Regions from separate parts of the Streptomyces sp. NPDC058335 genome, predicted to be linked through region 2. Evidence: riboswitches for the same ligand, from Rfam matches in the RefSeq annotation. Region 2 holds a riboswitch; the other holds the start of a gene.

Region 1 (7,392 bases), on a different contig from region 2:
CTCCGCCGCGAACTTGGTACGGGCGACCGGGTCACCGCCGTACGCGTCGGTGCGGCGGTTGGTGCCCGCCCACAGGAACTGGTCGACCAGGTAGCCGTGGGCGCCGTGGATCTCCACGCCGTCGAAGCCGATGCGCTCCGCGGCCGCCGCGGCCTCGGCGAACGCGCCGATGACGTCGTCCAGGTCGCGCTGGGTCATCGCCTTGCCGGCGCCCTCGGCGCCGTTCAGGCGCAGGCCGGAGGGGCCGACTGCGGGGGCGTCCGCGACGGGCGGCTCGCCCTGGTTGCGCACCATGCCGATGTGCCACAGCTGCGGCACGACCGTCCCGCCGCCCGCGTGCACGGCCTCGGCGACCTTCGCCCACCCGGCCAGCTGCTCCTCGCCGTGGAACCGCGGCACCCGGTCGCTGTTCCCGGCCGAGTCGTGGCCGACATACGTGCCCTCGGTGACGATGAGACCGACACCGGCGGCGGCACGGCGGCCGTAGTACGACGCCACGTCCTCGCCGGGGACGCCGCCGGGCGAGAACATCCGGGTCATGGGCGCCATGGCGATGCGGTTCGGCACGGTCAGGCCGTTGAGGGAGACGGGACGCGCGAGGATCTCGGCGGCGCGGGAGGCGGCGGGGGCGGCAGTCACGACAGGGGACTCCTCGGAGAGGTCATGGTGGACATCGAGCAAGACGTCGAGCGGGGACATTCCGGACGGTATGTGCACATGCAAGAACTGGCCTCTCCCCTCAACGGCCCGCCCCGCCCCCGCCATTCCGCCCACTCCCCCACCACCACTGTGATCCGGGCCACGCCGACAGCCCCCGGCCACCCCGGAGAATGCCCCTATGCCGAAGCCCTCACCGGTGGTCTCCCCGCACGAGCTGGAACGTTCCTCCGTGGTCGCCAACAACACGATGAACCGTGAACGCGGCCTCACCGGGGTGAACAGCTACGCCCGCGAACTGGGCTTCCAGCCCCTGGAGTTCCTGGGCGGCCTGCCCGCCCCCGCCTGGCTGGACCTGTGCAGCGGTGAGGGACGTGCGCTGCGCCAGGCCGCCGCCGCGCTGCCCGCCACCGCGACCCTCACCGGCGTCGACCTGGTGGGCCCCCTCGCCCCCACCCCGGCCCCGCCGGTCCTGGAGGAGATCATCGCCTCCGTCGGCTCCTGGGTGCCGACCCGGACGTACGACCTCATCACCTGCGTGCACGGCCTGCACTACGTCGGCGACCAGCTCGGGCTCCTCGGCCGGGCCGCCTCCTGGCTCACCCCGGACGGACTGCTGGCCGCGCACTTCGACCCGGACTCGATCCGCCGCCCCGACGGCTCACCGGCGGGCCGCCCCGCCCTCGCGGCCCTGCGCGCGGCCGGCTTCCACTACAGCCCCCGCCACCACCGGCTCACCCTCCGAGGCGCCCGCACCCTGACCCTGCCGTTCCGGTACACCGGCGCGGACCCGGCCGCCGGCCCCAACTACACGGGCCAGCCCGCGGTCGCCTCGCACTACGAGCACTACGAGCACTAGCGCCGGTACCACGGGCGGGGGTGAAACGCCCGAGGGCGGCACCCCCCGCTTCAGCAGGGAGTACCGCCCTCGGTAGGAAAACCGAGCTTGATCAGCGATCAGGCTCAGAAGTCCATGTCACCGCCCGGCATGCCGCCGCCGGCCGGGGCAGCGCCCGCCTTCTCCGGCTTGTCGGCGATGACGGCCTCGGTGGTGAGGAACAGCGCGGCGATCGACGCGGCGTTCTGCAGCGCGGAACGCGTCACCTTCGCCGGGTCGATGATGCCCTCGGCGATCATGTCGACGTACTCACCGGTCGCGGCGTTCAGGCCGTGGCCGACGGGCAGGTTGCGCACCTTCTCGACGATGACGCCACCCTCGAGACCACCGTTGACGGCGATCTGCTTGAGCGGGGCCTCCAGGGCGAGCTTCACGGCGTTGGCGCCGGTCGCCTCGTCACCCTCGAGGTCGAGCTTCTCGAAGACCGAGGTGGCCTGGAGCAGGGCCACGCCACCACCGGCGACGATGCCCTCCTCGACGGCCGCCTTCGCGTTGCGAACGGCGTCCTCGATGCGGTGCTTGCGCTCCTTGAGCTCCACCTCGGTGGCGGCGCCGGCCTTGATGACGGCCACGCCGCCGGCCAGCTTCGCCAGACGCTCCTGGAGCTTCTCGCGGTCGTAGTCCGAGTCGCTGTTCTCGATCTCGGCGCGGATCTGGTTGACCCGGCCGGCGACCTGCTCCGAGGAGCCGGACCCGTCGACGATGGTGGTCTCGTCCTTGGTGATGACGACCTTGCGGGCCTTGCCAAGGAGGTCCAGGGAGGTGTTCTCGAGCTTGAGACCGACCTCCTCGGAGATGACCTCGCCACCGGTGAGGATGGCGATGTCGTTCAGCATCGCCTTGCGGCGGTCGCCGAAGCCCGGGGCCTTGACCGCGACGGACTTGAAGGTGCCGCGGATCTTGTTGACGACCAGGGTCGACAGGGCCTCGCCCTCGACGTCCTCGGCGATGATCAGCAGCGGCTTGCCCGACTGCATGACCTTCTCCAGGAGCGGGAGCAGGTCCTTGACGTTCGCGATCTTGGAGTTCGCGATCAGGATGTACGGGTCGTCGAGGACGGCCTCCATACGCTCCATGTCGGTCGCGAAGTACGCCGAGATGTAGCCCTTGTCGAAGCGCATGCCCTCGGTGAGCTCGAGCTCGAGACCGAAGGTCTGCGACTCCTCGACCGTGATGACGCCTTCCTTGCCGACCTTGTCCATGGCCTCGGCGATGAGCTCGCCGATCTGGGTGTCGGCGGCGGAGATGGAGGCCGTCGAAGCGATCTGCTCCTTGGTCTCGACATCCTTCGCCTGCTCGAGCAGGGCACCGGAGACGGCCTCGACGGCCTTCTCGATACCGCGCTTGAGGGCCATCGGGTTGGCGCCGGCGGCCACGTTGCGCAGGCCCTCGCGGACCAGCGCCTGGGCGAGGACGGTCGCGGTGGTCGTACCGTCACCGGCGACGTCGTCCGTCTTCTTGGCGACTTCCTTGACCAGCTCGGCGCCGATCTTCTCGTACGGGTCCTCGAGCTCGATCTCCTTGGCGATGGAGACACCATCGTTGGTGATCGTGGGGGCGCCCCACTTCTTCTCGAGGACGACGTTGCGGCCCTTGGGGCCGAGCGTCACCTTCACGGCGTCCGCGAGCTGGTTCATGCCGCGCTCGAGGCCGCGCCGCGCCTCCTCGTCGAACGCGATGATCTTGGCCATGTGAAGTGGTCCCTCCAGGACTGGGGGTGATTCCTTCGGACCGCGCCCGCGCCCGCGACGGACGGCTCGCCTGCCCCGTGGTTCCTTGCCCCACCTGGCCTGCGGGCCTCACCGACCCGGTCCTTCGTTGTCACTCTCACCTTCAGAGTGCTAACGCCAATGATTAGCACTCGACCCGTCCGAGTGCAAGGTGTGCCCGCGCAGCGGGCTCGTTGAGAGTGGTGGTCGGGTGACGGGCGGGCGCAAGCGGATCCGCCGGATCCGCAGGTGGACAACGCCGCCCGGCGGCACCCACCGCACCCGTCCGGACATGGCGAAGGGCCCGCACCCCTGGAGGTGCGAGCCCTTCGCGGATAGAACAGAAGAACGTCGCTGCAAGTCGGCGCGTGCTTCAGCCGGTCGCGAGCCGGACCATGTCCGCCTGCGGCCCCTTCTGACCCTGCGAGATCTCGAAATCGACCCGCTGGCCCTCTTCCAGGGTGCGGTATCCGTCCATCTGGATCGCGCTGTAGTGGACGAAAACATCCGCACCACCGTCGACCGCGATGAAGCCGTACCCCTTCTCCGCGTTGAACCACTTGACGGTGCCCTGAGCCATGCCTAACTCCCCTATTACTGGCCCTTGCACAGATCCACACTTCGCGGATCCGGGTCAGACCTCACCCCCCAAGTTCGTTGGGGGCGTGCGCCGGAACGCGTCGACCGCGGCTGAATGTATCTGTCCAACTGCCGTCTGCAACAGGTCAATCGGACGAGAATTCTGGACGCGAACGGTCCGGAGAAGAGTGAGAATTCGCCCGCATTCAGGGCAAGTCGGGCCCCACAAAGGGAATGAAAGGCGCAAAACACATGCACACTTTGGCTACTTCTCATCGCCTGCAACGGCGGAACTCATATGCGGCCGGCATGCAATGGGCGGCGCGTTCCCCAACTGTACCGCGCTCAACCACACTGAATTGCCCCCTCCGCTTCTCTCGCGGAGGGGGCAATTCGATGAACTCTCGGTAATTAACGTTACCGACGGTTACTACCGGCGGGTACTGAACACCGGTCAGCCACCGGCCACGGCCGGGATGATGGAGACACCGGCGCCGTCGGGGGTCGCCGTGTCCAGCCCCTTCTCGAAGCGGACGTCGTCGTCGTTGACGTACACGTTGACGAACCTGCGCAGCTTGCCCTGGTCGTCGAGGACGCGGGCGGCGATGCCCGTGTGGTTCTTCTCCAGGTCGGCGATGATCTCGCCGAGGGTGGCGCCCTCGGCCGGGACCTCGGCCTTGCCACCGGTGTAGGTGCGCAGGATGGTCGGGATGCGGACGGTCACGCTCATGCGAGGCCAGCCTCTCGGAAGGAGTCCAGGTTCGGACGGATGGTGGCGGTGAGGCCGGTGCCGGCCACCGCGTCGAGGGTCTTGAGGCCGTCCCCGGTGTTGAGCACGACCGTGGTCTTCGTCGGGTCGAGGAGACCGTTCTCGATCAGCTTCCTCGTCACACCGACCGTCACGCCACCGGCGGTCTCCGCGAAGATGCCCTCGGTCCGCGCCAGCAGCTTGATCGCGTCGACCACCTGCTCGTCGTTCACGTCCTCCACCGCGCCACCGGTTCGGCGCGCGATGTCCAGGACGTACGGCCCGTCCGCCGGATTGCCGATGGCGAGGGACTTGGCGATGGTGTTCGGCTTCTGCGGCCGGACGACGTCGTGGCCGGCCTTGTAGGCGACGGACACCGGCGAGCAGCCCTCGGCCTGCGCGCCGAAGATCTTGTACGGCCTGTCCTCGACGAGACCGAGCTTGATCAGCTCCTGGAGCCCCTTGTCGATCTTCGTGAGCTGCGAGCCGGAGGCGATCGGCACGACGAGCTGGTCGGGCAGCTGCCAGCCGAGCTGCTCGCAGATCTCGTACGCCAGCGTCTTGGAGCCCTCGGCGTAGTACGGCCGCAGGTTGACGTTGACGAAGCCCCAGCCCTCGCCCGCCGGGTCGCCGATCAGCTCGGAGCAGAAGCGGTTCACGTCGTCGTAGTTGCCCTCGATGCCGACGAGTTCGCCGCCGTAGATCGCGGCCATGACGATCTTGCCCTGCTCCAGGTCGTGCGGGATGAACACGCAGGAGCGGAAGCCGGCGCGGGCGGCGGCGGCGCCGACGGCACCGGCCAGGTTGCCCGTGGAGGAGCAGGAGAGGGTCGTGAAGCCGAAGGCGCGGGCGGCCTCGATGGCCTGGGCGACGACCCGGTCCTTGAAGGAGTGCGTCGGGTTGCCGGAGTCGTCCTTGACGAACAGCTTGCCGGCGTCGACGCCCAGCTCGCGGGCCAGGTTGTCGGCCTGGACGAGCTTGGTCCAGCCGGGGTTGATGTTCGGCTTGTCCGCCACGTCGGCGGGGACGGGCAGCAGCGGCGCATAACGCCAGATGTTCGCGGGGCCCGCCTCGATGCGCTTGCGGAGCTCCTCGGTGTCATAGGACGAGAAGTCGTACGCGATCTCCAGCGGGCCGAAACACTCTTCGCAGGCGAAGACCGGGCCGAGAGGCACGCGGTGTCCGCACTCGCGGCAGGAGAGCGCCGCGGCGGGACCGAGGTCGACGGAGTCTGTGGTGCTTGCAACTGTCTGCACAGCCATGTGAGGCGAGGCCCTTCCTCATCTTCCTCACGACGCATCTCGCCGTGAGACGGATTTGGCACCTTCCCTAGCCGGGAGCCTCGCCACAACAACGTGACAAGACCGGCTGGAGGGTTGCCGGGGCTTCATCGGGCCGTATCCCTCTGCCCCTCTGGATGAGCGGTATGAAGTTGTGGGTGGCGAACGCAGGCCACCTCGGACATGCGATGGTCATCCGCGTTGTTCAAGACTGTAACCGAAGGCCAGGACAGTTGAGATAGACGTCCGAACCGCGAGATGGATCACACCGTCACCCCTCGTGCACCAGGTGTGATCATGACAGTGAGGAGCCGCAGACCGTGCTGAAAGAAGCTGAAGCCTGGCTGGCCACCCGCTCCTGGTCCGTGACCGACCGCCCGCTGCACCGCATCCTGGCCGCGAAACGTGCCTCGGGTCAGACGGTCTCCGTGGTGCTGCCCGCCCTGAACGAGCAGGAGACGGTCGGTGACATCGTCGCGGTCATCCGCCACGACCTGATGCAGCAGGTCCCGCTGGTCGACGAGATCGTCGTCGTCGACTCGGGCTCCACGGACCGTACGTCCGAGGTCGCCGCGGCGGCCGGGGCGCGGGTCGTGCACCGGGACGACATCCTGCCCCGGATACCGACCGTGCCCGGCAAGGGAGAGGTGCTGTGGCGGTCGTTGCTCGTCACGACCGGGGACATCGTCTGTTTCATCGACGCCGACCTCAAGGAGTTCTCCTCCGACTTCGTCTCGGGGATCGTGGGCCCGCTGCTCACCGACCCCGCGGTGGATCTGGTCAAGGCCATGTACGACCGCCCGCTGGGCGGCGCTGCGGGCCAGGGCGGCCGGGTCACCGAACTCATGGCCCGCCCGCTGCTCAACATGCACTGGCCGCAACTGGCCGGCTTCGTGCAACCGCTCGGCGGTGAGTACGCGGCCCGCCGCAGCCTGCTGGAGCAGCTCCCGTTCCCCGTCGGCTACGGCGTGGAACTGGGCATGCTGGTCGACGCCCTGCACCTGGTGGGCCTGGACGCCCTCGCCCAGGTCGACGTCGGCGTGCGCAAGCACCGCCACCAGGACGGGCAGGCGCTCGGCCGGATGGCGGCGGCGATCTACCGCACCGCGCAGCTCCGGCTGGCCCGCGGGCACATGATCCGCCCCGCCCTCACCCAGTTCGAGCGGAGCACGGACGGCTTCGAGCCACGCACCTACTCCGTGGACACCGAGGAACGTCCGCCGATGGCGGAGATCGCCGAGTACGCGGAACGCAAGGCCGCGTAGCGGGTCGTGCGGGGCACGGCGTGCCGGGCACCGCATGGGCGGCACGTGGGTGGGGACGCCGTCCAACGCGCGGTCCGGCCGCCGTATACGGCCGGATACGAGCCGCCCACGGAGCGCATCCGTACGTTTGAGCGTTTCCGGACCGGGCTAGGTTGTGGCGTATGGCTTTCACGCGTGGTGCTGCTGCCGAGGGTGCTCAGGTGCTGGTCGCGTCCAACCGCGGCCCGGTCTCCTACCAGGTGCGCGAGGACGGTTC
Region 2 (7,392 bases):
AGGCGGCGTTCGCGATCGGCCTGGACTCCTGACCGTCTGAACACCGCCTCCGGCGGACGGGATCCCCTACACCGCCGGGACGCAGCGGCCGTCCTCGGTCCTGTACGTCCACTTCGCGCCCACGGTCACCAGTTCCCGTACGGCCGCGACGAAGCGGTCGACGTGCTCGTCGGGGGTGCCCGCGCCGAAGCTCACGCGGATCGCGTTGAGGGACTTCTCACCGGGGGCCGCCTCGGGGGCGCCGCACTCGCCCTGGCTCTGGGGGTCGCTGCCCAGGAGGGTGCGGACCAGGGGGTGGGCGCAGAAGAGGCCGTCGCGGACGCCGATGCCGTACTCGGCGGAGAGCGCGGCGGCGAAGTGGGAGCTGTTCCAGCCGTCCACGACGAAGGAGATCACGCCGACCCGCGGGGCGTCGTCGCCGAAGAGGGACAGGATCCGCACCTCGGGGACCTCCGCGAGGCCGGTGCGGACCTTCTCGACGAGGTACTGCTCGCGGGCCACCAGCGCGTCGAAGCCCGCCTCGGTGAGCGCCTTGCAGGCGGAGGCGATGGAGTAGGCGCCGATGACGTTCGGGGAGCCCGCCTCGTGCCGGGCGGCGCTCTCGTGCCACTCCACGTCCACTCCCCCGTCCTGACGCCGGGTGACCTTGCGGCTGGCGCCGCCGCCCGCGAGGTACGGCTCGGCCGCCCGCAGCCAGTCGGCGCGGCCGGCCAGGACGCCGGAGCCGAAGGGGGCGTACAGCTTGTGGCCGGAGAAGGCGACCCAGTCGACGTCGAGGTCACGGACGGACACCGGGTGGTGCGGGGCGAGCTGCGCGGCGTCCAGGACGATCCGGGCGCCGTGGGCGTGCGCCGCGGCTGCCAGTTCGCGTACGGGCCACAGCTCGCCGGTGACGTTGGAGGCGCCGGTGACGCAGACCAGGGCCGGGCCGTGGCCCTCTTGACCGGATGCGGTGCGGCCGGCGAGCGCGCTCTCCAGGGTGGCGACGGCCTGCCGCGGGGTGCGCGGGGCGTCGAGGTAGGTGACCCGGGCGTCCTTCCACGGCAGCAGCGAGGCGTGGTGCTCGGTCTCGAAGACGAAGACCTGGCAGTCGGCGGGGAGGGCGGCGGCGAGGAGGTTCAGCGAGTCGGTGGTGGAGCGGGTGAAGACCAGCTGGTCGTCGGGCCGGCAGTCGAGGAACTCGGCAACCGTCCGGCGGGCGTTCTCGAAGAGGTCGGTGGAGAGCTGGGAGAGGTACCCGGCGCCGCGGTGGACGCTGCCGTAGTAGGGGGCGTAGGCCGCCACGTCGTCCCAGACGCGCTGGAGGGCGGGGGCGCTGGCCGCGTAGTCGAGGGCCGCGTAGCTGACTTCGCCGCCGGTGACGAGCGGGACGGTGACATCACGTCCCAGAACGGGCAGCGGGGCACAAATGGTCTGGGCGGCGGCAGCGGTGGAGACGGACATGACTGAACTCCCGTGAAAGGAAAGGGCCGGGGTTGGGGGGAACCCCCAAAGGGCACGGCACCACGCGAGCGGTTACGGCTCGAGCGCGGGAAAGTGACAGAGGGACGCTGAAGCGGGGCTCTGCGGCCCTATCGCATTCGCTTGCTCACGGAAGGCTCCTCGACGACCAGGACCCCTGGCCGCGCTCACTCGGAGAGAGTGCGAGGGGTCCGCGCTTGCCGCAGACCTTGCTGTCCACGGCCTGGTCCTCACCCGGGGCACCCCGCCACGGACGGAGGGTTGCCGGACAGTCGGCCGGGGCCTCATGACTGTCGCTCATGACCTGGTACAGCATCCTGCCATACGATCATCGACGCGCAAGGCGCGGTCCATTTCCTGAGACAGACGGAATGTGGACCGCGCCCCGCGTCGCACCGTGCCGCGCTCAGGCGTGGGTGGCCGCCGCCCAGCGGTCCAGCGTCCGCTTCGCCGCCCCCGAGTCCAGGGACTCCGCGGCCCTGGCCATGCCGGTCCGCAACTGCTCGGCGAGCGGCGCGCCGGTGGGCTCCAGGGCGACCAGGGCTGCCGCCGAGTTCAGCAGTACGGCGTCACGGACCGGGCCCGTCTCGCCGTCCAGCAGCCTGCGCGCCACCTCGGCGTTGTAGGCGGCGTCGGCGCCCCGCAGGGCCTCGACGGGGACCAGGTCGAGGCCGACGTCCCGCGGGTCGAAGGACTCCTCGGTCACCTTGCCGTCGCGCACCACCCAGACCCGGGAGGTGGAGGTCGTCGTCAGCTCGTCGAGGCCGTCGTCGCCGCGGAACACCAGCGAGGAGTTGCCGCGCTCGGCGAAGACACCCGCGACGATCGGCGCCATGCGCGGGTCCGCCACACCGACGGCCTGGGCGCGTACGCGGGCCGGGTTGGTCAGCGGGCCGAGGACGTTGAAGACCGTGCGGATGCCCAACTGGCCGCGGGCGGCGCCCGCGTGACGCAGCGCCGGATGGAACTTGATCGCGAAACAGAAGGTGATCCCGGCCTCCTCGGCGACCTCGGCCACCCGCTGCGGGGTCAGGTCGAGGCGGACGCCGAGCTTCTCCAGGACGTCCGAGGCGCCGGACGCGGAGGACGCGGCCCGGTTGCCGTGCTTGACGACCTTCACGCCGGTGCCGGCGACGACGATCGAGGACATCGTGGAGATGTTGACCGTCTTCGCGCCGTCGCCGCCCGTGCCGACGATGTCGACCGTCCGACCCGGCACCTCGATCACGTTGGCGTGCTCGTACATCGCGCGGACCAGCCCGTTGATCTCCTCGACGGTCTCGCCCTTGGCGCGCAGCGCCACCACGAACCCGGCGATCTGGGCGTCGGTCGCCTCGCCCCGCATGATCCGGTCCATCGCCCACGCGGTGGCGTCGGCGCTCTGGTCACGGCCGTACAGCAGGGCGTTCAGCACCTCGGGCCAGGAACGGTCCGCCGCGGTGTCGCCTCCGGCGGGGGTCACAGCGCTCATAAGCCGCTCCTGGGTCAGTGTGGTCCCGCTGCACGGGACGCGTCTCGTCTGGTCCACCCTATCCAGCCGCGGACAGGGCGAAGGGCCCCGTCCGTACACCGGACGGGGCCCTTCTCCGTTGCGTGGCGACGCAGCGATCAGTGGTGGCCGTGGCCGCTCGTGATCTCCTTGTACTCCTCGACGGTCGGCTTGGGAATCTGGCTCTCCTCGCCGTAGTACGCCTTGCTCAGCTTGACGCGGACCTTCTCGCCGCGCTTCACCTTGCGCTCGACGCCGTTCTCGTCGACCGTCGGGCCGATCTCGGCCGGCGCGTACTGCTCGTGCGAGGTGAGCGTGTAGAGCGCCTCCTGGCTGAGCGGCTCGTGCACCTCGATGAACTCACCGTGCGGCAGGCGCTTGATGGTGCCGGTCTCACGACCGTGCAGCACCTTGTCCTTGTCGCGGCGCTGGAGGCCGAGGCAGATCCGCTTGGTGACCACGAAGGCGATGACCGGTCCGGCGAAGAAACCGATCCGGACGAACCAGGTGACCGCGTTGATCGACAGATGGAAGTGGGTGGCGATGATGTCGTTGCCACCGCCGATCAGCATGATCATGTAGCCGGTGACCCAGGCGACACCGAAGGCCGTACGGGTCGGGGCGTTGCGCGGACGGTCCAGGATGTGGTGCTCGCGCTTGTCGCCGGTGACCCAGGACTCGATGAACGGGTACATGGCGATCATGCCGAGGAACACACCGAACAGCACCAGCGGGACGAACACGCCCATCACCAGCGTGTGGCCCCAGAAGTTGATCTCCCAGCCCGGCATGGCACGGATCAGACCCTCGGCGAAGCCCATGTACCAGTCGGGCTGGGCGCCGGTGGACACCTGGTCCGGACGGTAGGGGCCCAGCACCCAGATCGGGTTGATGGACGCGATGCCGGCGATGGCCGCGATGGCACCGAAGACCAGGAAGAAGAAACCTCCGGCCTTGGCCATGTAGACCGGCAGCAGCGGCATGCCGACGACGTTCTTGTTGGTGCGTCCGGGACCCGCGAACTGGGTGTGCTTGTGGTAGAAGACCAGGATCAGGTGGCCGACCACGAGCCCGAGCATGATGCCCGGCAGCAGCAGGATGTGGATCGAGTAGAACCGCGCGACGAAGTCGCCGCCCGGGAACTCCCCGCCGAACAGGAACATCGAGATGTACGTGCCCACGATCGGCACGGACAGGATCGCGCCCTGCGTGAAACGGACACCGGTGCCGGAGAGCAGGTCGTCAGGGAGCGAGTAGCCGGTGAAACCGGTGAACATGCCCAGGACGAACAGCAGGAAGCCGAACAGCCAGTTGATCTCGCGCGGCTTGCGGAAGGCGCCCGTGAAGAAGACGCGCATCATGTGCACGAACATGCCGGCGAGGAAGATGACCGCGGCCCAGTGGTGGATCTGCCGGATGAGCAGACCACCGCGCACATCGAAGGAGATGTGCATGGTCGAGTTGAAGGCCTCGGACATCAGCTGACCCTGGAGCGGGACATAGCTGCCGTGGTACTCCACCTCGTTCATCGACGGGTGGAAGAACAGCGTCAGATACACACCCGTGAGGATGATGATGATGAAGCTGTAGAGGCAGATCTCACCGAGCATGAAGGACCAGTGGTCCGGGAAGATCTTGCGCATGTTGGCCTTGGCCAGGGAGTAGATCCCCAGGCGGCCGTCGGCCCAGTCGGCGACCCGCTCGCCCGCGGGTGCCTTGCGGCGGTCGTCCTTGTTACTCATCCGCGCTCCCAGAAGGCAGGACCGACGGGCTCTTCGAAGTCGCCGAGCGCCTCGAGGTAGCCCTCGTCGTTCACGCCGATGCGCAGCTGCGGCAGGGCGTGACCGGCGGGACCGAAGATGACTCGGGCACCGTCGGACAGGTCGAAGGTGGACTGGTGGCAGGGGCACAGCACGTGGTGCGTCTGCTGTTCGTACAGGGAGATCGGGCAACCGACGTGGGTGCAGATCTTCGAGTACGCCACGATGCCCTCGTGCGACCACTCGAGCTCGCGCTTGTCCTTGATGTTGTCCGGCTGGATGCGGACGATCATCAGGGCGGCCTTGGCGATCTCGGTCTGGAAGTCGTGGTCGTGCTCCTCCAGGCCCTCGGGCTTGGCGAAGGTGAGGGAACCGACGGCGACGTCCGAGGGACGCAGCGGCTCGTTGGTGTTCATGTTCACGAGCAGCTTGCCCTTGGCCCACAGCGTGTGCCGCAGCTTGTCCTCGGGCAGCGGACCGAGGTCGCGCAGCAGGACCACACCGGAGAGCGGGAACAGGGCCAGCGCGCCGAACATCGTGTTGCGGATCAGCTTGCGGCGGCCCAGCGCGGACTCCCTGGCGCCGTCCCGGAAGTCGGCCATGACCTTGGCCTTGACCTCGGGCTCCGCCGCGATCGCGTGACGCTCGTCGGCGATCTCCACGTCGGACATCAGGGTGCGGGCCCAGTGGACCGCGCCCGCGCCGATGCAGAACAGGGCCGCGCCCAGGGTCATACCGAGCGCGAAGTTCAGCGCGCTGATGTGGCCGAGCGGGAAGATGAAGACCGACTTGTCGGGCGGGATCGCCACGTAGGCGGCGATGAAGCCGACGGTGGCCAGCATCGACAGCGTGAACAGGAACGCGACCGCACGCTCGGACCGCTTGGCGGCCCGCTCGTCGATGTCCTGGATCCGGTGCTCGTGCGGCGGCAGCCCGGGGTCGGCGAACGGGTGCTTCTCGTCCGCGACGCCTACGGCACCATGGGCATGGTCCTGCTCAGCGGGCAGGTTCTCTTCGGGAATGTCTTGGCTACTCATGACTTCTTGGCCTTTGCGGTCCGGGCGGCGACCCACACAGCGACAGCGATCAGTCCGCCGAGACCGACGATCCAGCCGAACAGGCCCTCGCTGACCGGACCGAGTCCGCCCAGCTCCGTGCCGCCGGGGCTCACGGTGTCGTCGCCGTTGACCGCGTCCAGGTACGCGATGATGTCCTTCTTGTTCTGCTCCGACAGCGTCGTGTCGGGGAAGGAAGGCATGTTCTGCGGGCCGGTCTGCATGGCCTCGTAGATGTGCTTCGGGTCCACGTCCTCGAGCGAAGGCGCGTACTTGCCCCGGGTCAGGGCGCCGCCCTTGCCGGTGAAGTTGTGGCACTGGGCGCAGTTCGTGCGGAACAGGTCACCGCCCTTGGCGATGTCCGCGCCCTCGGGACCGTACTGGGCCTCGGTCGGGACGGACGGGCCGGCGCCGAGCGAGGCGATGTACGCGGCGAGCTGGTCGATCTCGGCCTGCGTGTAGATGTTCTTCTTCTCCGGCACCTGGGCGCCCTGGGAGGTCGCGGCCGGCATACGTCCGGTGGAGACCTGGAAGTCGACGGCCGCGGCGCCGACGCCGACCAGGCTCGGACCGTCGGAACTGCCCTGACCGCCGGTGCCGTGGCAGCTGGCGCAGCCGACGGCGTAGAGCTTCTTGCCCTCGTCGATGGCGAGGGACTGGGCGGTTTCGTCTGCCTGCGCCTTGCTCGCGGGTGCGAACACGGCGTACAGCCCCCCGGTGCATGCCAGCGCGAGGAGTAGGACGACGAGCGCCGCCATCGGATGGCGTCGTCGTGCGGAGAGCTTTTTCACGGATTACCCCGGTGTCAGGATCTTCTGCGTCGATGCTTGCGGGATGGGTGCGGGATCGGGCCCGGCTACTTGATCAGGTAGATCGTGGCGAATAGGCCGATCCAGACGACATCGACGAAGTGCCAGTAGTAGGACACGACGATGGCCGCCGTCGCCTGCTCGTGTGTGAACCTCTTCGCCGCGTAGGTGCGGCCGAGGACGAACAGGAAGGCGATGAGGCCACCCGTCACGTGCAGGCCGTGGAACCCGGTGGTCAGGTAGAAGGCCGAGCCGTAGGGGTCGGAGGAGAGCGAGAGCCCGTCCTTCTTGACCAGCTCGGTGTACTCGTACACCTGACCGCCGATGAAGATCGCACCCATCACGAAGGTGACGATGAACCACATCCTGAGCTTCTTCACGTCACCGCGCTCGGCGGCGAAGACGCCGAGCTGGCAGGTGAGGGAGGAGAGCACCAGGATCGTGGTGTTCGTCGCGGAGAACGGGAGGTTCAGCGCGTGGGCCTTCTCGGACCAGAAGTCCGGACCCGTCACCGATCGCAGGGTGAAGTACATCGCGAAGAGGGCCGCGAAGAACATCAGCTCGGAACTCAGCCAGATGATGGTTCCGACGCTGGTGAGGTTCGGCCGGTTGACCGACGGGTGCGCGTGCCCGGTATCTACTGTCGTTGCTGTCGCCACGACCGACATTATGTCGGTCGCTTATCCCGCCCTCACTCCGGGGGGTGCCGTTCGGAGTGTTCACACGTCGTGTACTGCCCGTATGGCCCATCGCAGGCATGTTCCAACAGGTGTTGACGAGGTGTCCGGGGGAGTAGCATCCGCCCCATCGGTACCCGA

The links. A riboswitch is a leader RNA that binds a small molecule or an ion and turns the genes downstream of it on or off. The one in region 2 is predicted to bind S-adenosylmethionine.
Region 1: it holds a riboswitch for S-adenosylmethionine, as region 2 does, so the genes downstream of both, thrC (threonine synthase) here and ACFWJX_RS27405 (aminotransferase class V-fold PLP-dependent enzyme) in region 2, are expected to answer to the same signal.

The regions. Positions count from the first base shown of each region.
Region 1 covers NZ_JBHXHX010000002.1:150,674-158,065, reverse strand. The annotation lists gene ACFWJX_RS03840 (NADH:flavin oxidoreductase) at 1-699, opposite strand, end outside; gene ACFWJX_RS03835 (methyltransferase domain-containing protein) at 839-1,516, shown strand; gene groL (chaperonin GroEL) at 1,621-3,246, opposite strand; gene ACFWJX_RS03825 (cold-shock protein) at 3,638-3,844, opposite strand; gene ACFWJX_RS03820 (MoaD/ThiS family protein) at 4,298-4,573, opposite strand; gene thrC (threonine synthase) at 4,570-5,853, opposite strand; SAM riboswitch class I at 5,869-6,015, opposite strand; gene ACFWJX_RS03810 (glucosyl-3-phosphoglycerate synthase) at 6,192-7,136, shown strand; gene ACFWJX_RS03805 (trehalose-6-phosphate synthase) at 7,298-7,392, shown strand, end outside.
Region 2 covers NZ_JBHXHX010000015.1:48,673-56,064, forward strand. The annotation lists gene ACFWJX_RS27400 (Lrp/AsnC family transcriptional regulator) at 1-32, shown strand, start outside; gene ACFWJX_RS27405 (aminotransferase class V-fold PLP-dependent enzyme) at 67-1,443, opposite strand; SAM riboswitch class IV at 1,650-1,766, opposite strand; gene trpD (anthranilate phosphoribosyltransferase) at 1,868-2,932, opposite strand; gene ACFWJX_RS27415 (cytochrome bc complex cytochrome b subunit) at 3,070-4,692, opposite strand; gene ACFWJX_RS27420 (Rieske 2Fe-2S domain-containing protein) at 4,689-5,747, opposite strand; gene ACFWJX_RS27425 (c-type cytochrome) at 5,744-6,556, opposite strand; gene ACFWJX_RS27430 (heme-copper oxidase subunit III) at 6,622-7,242, opposite strand.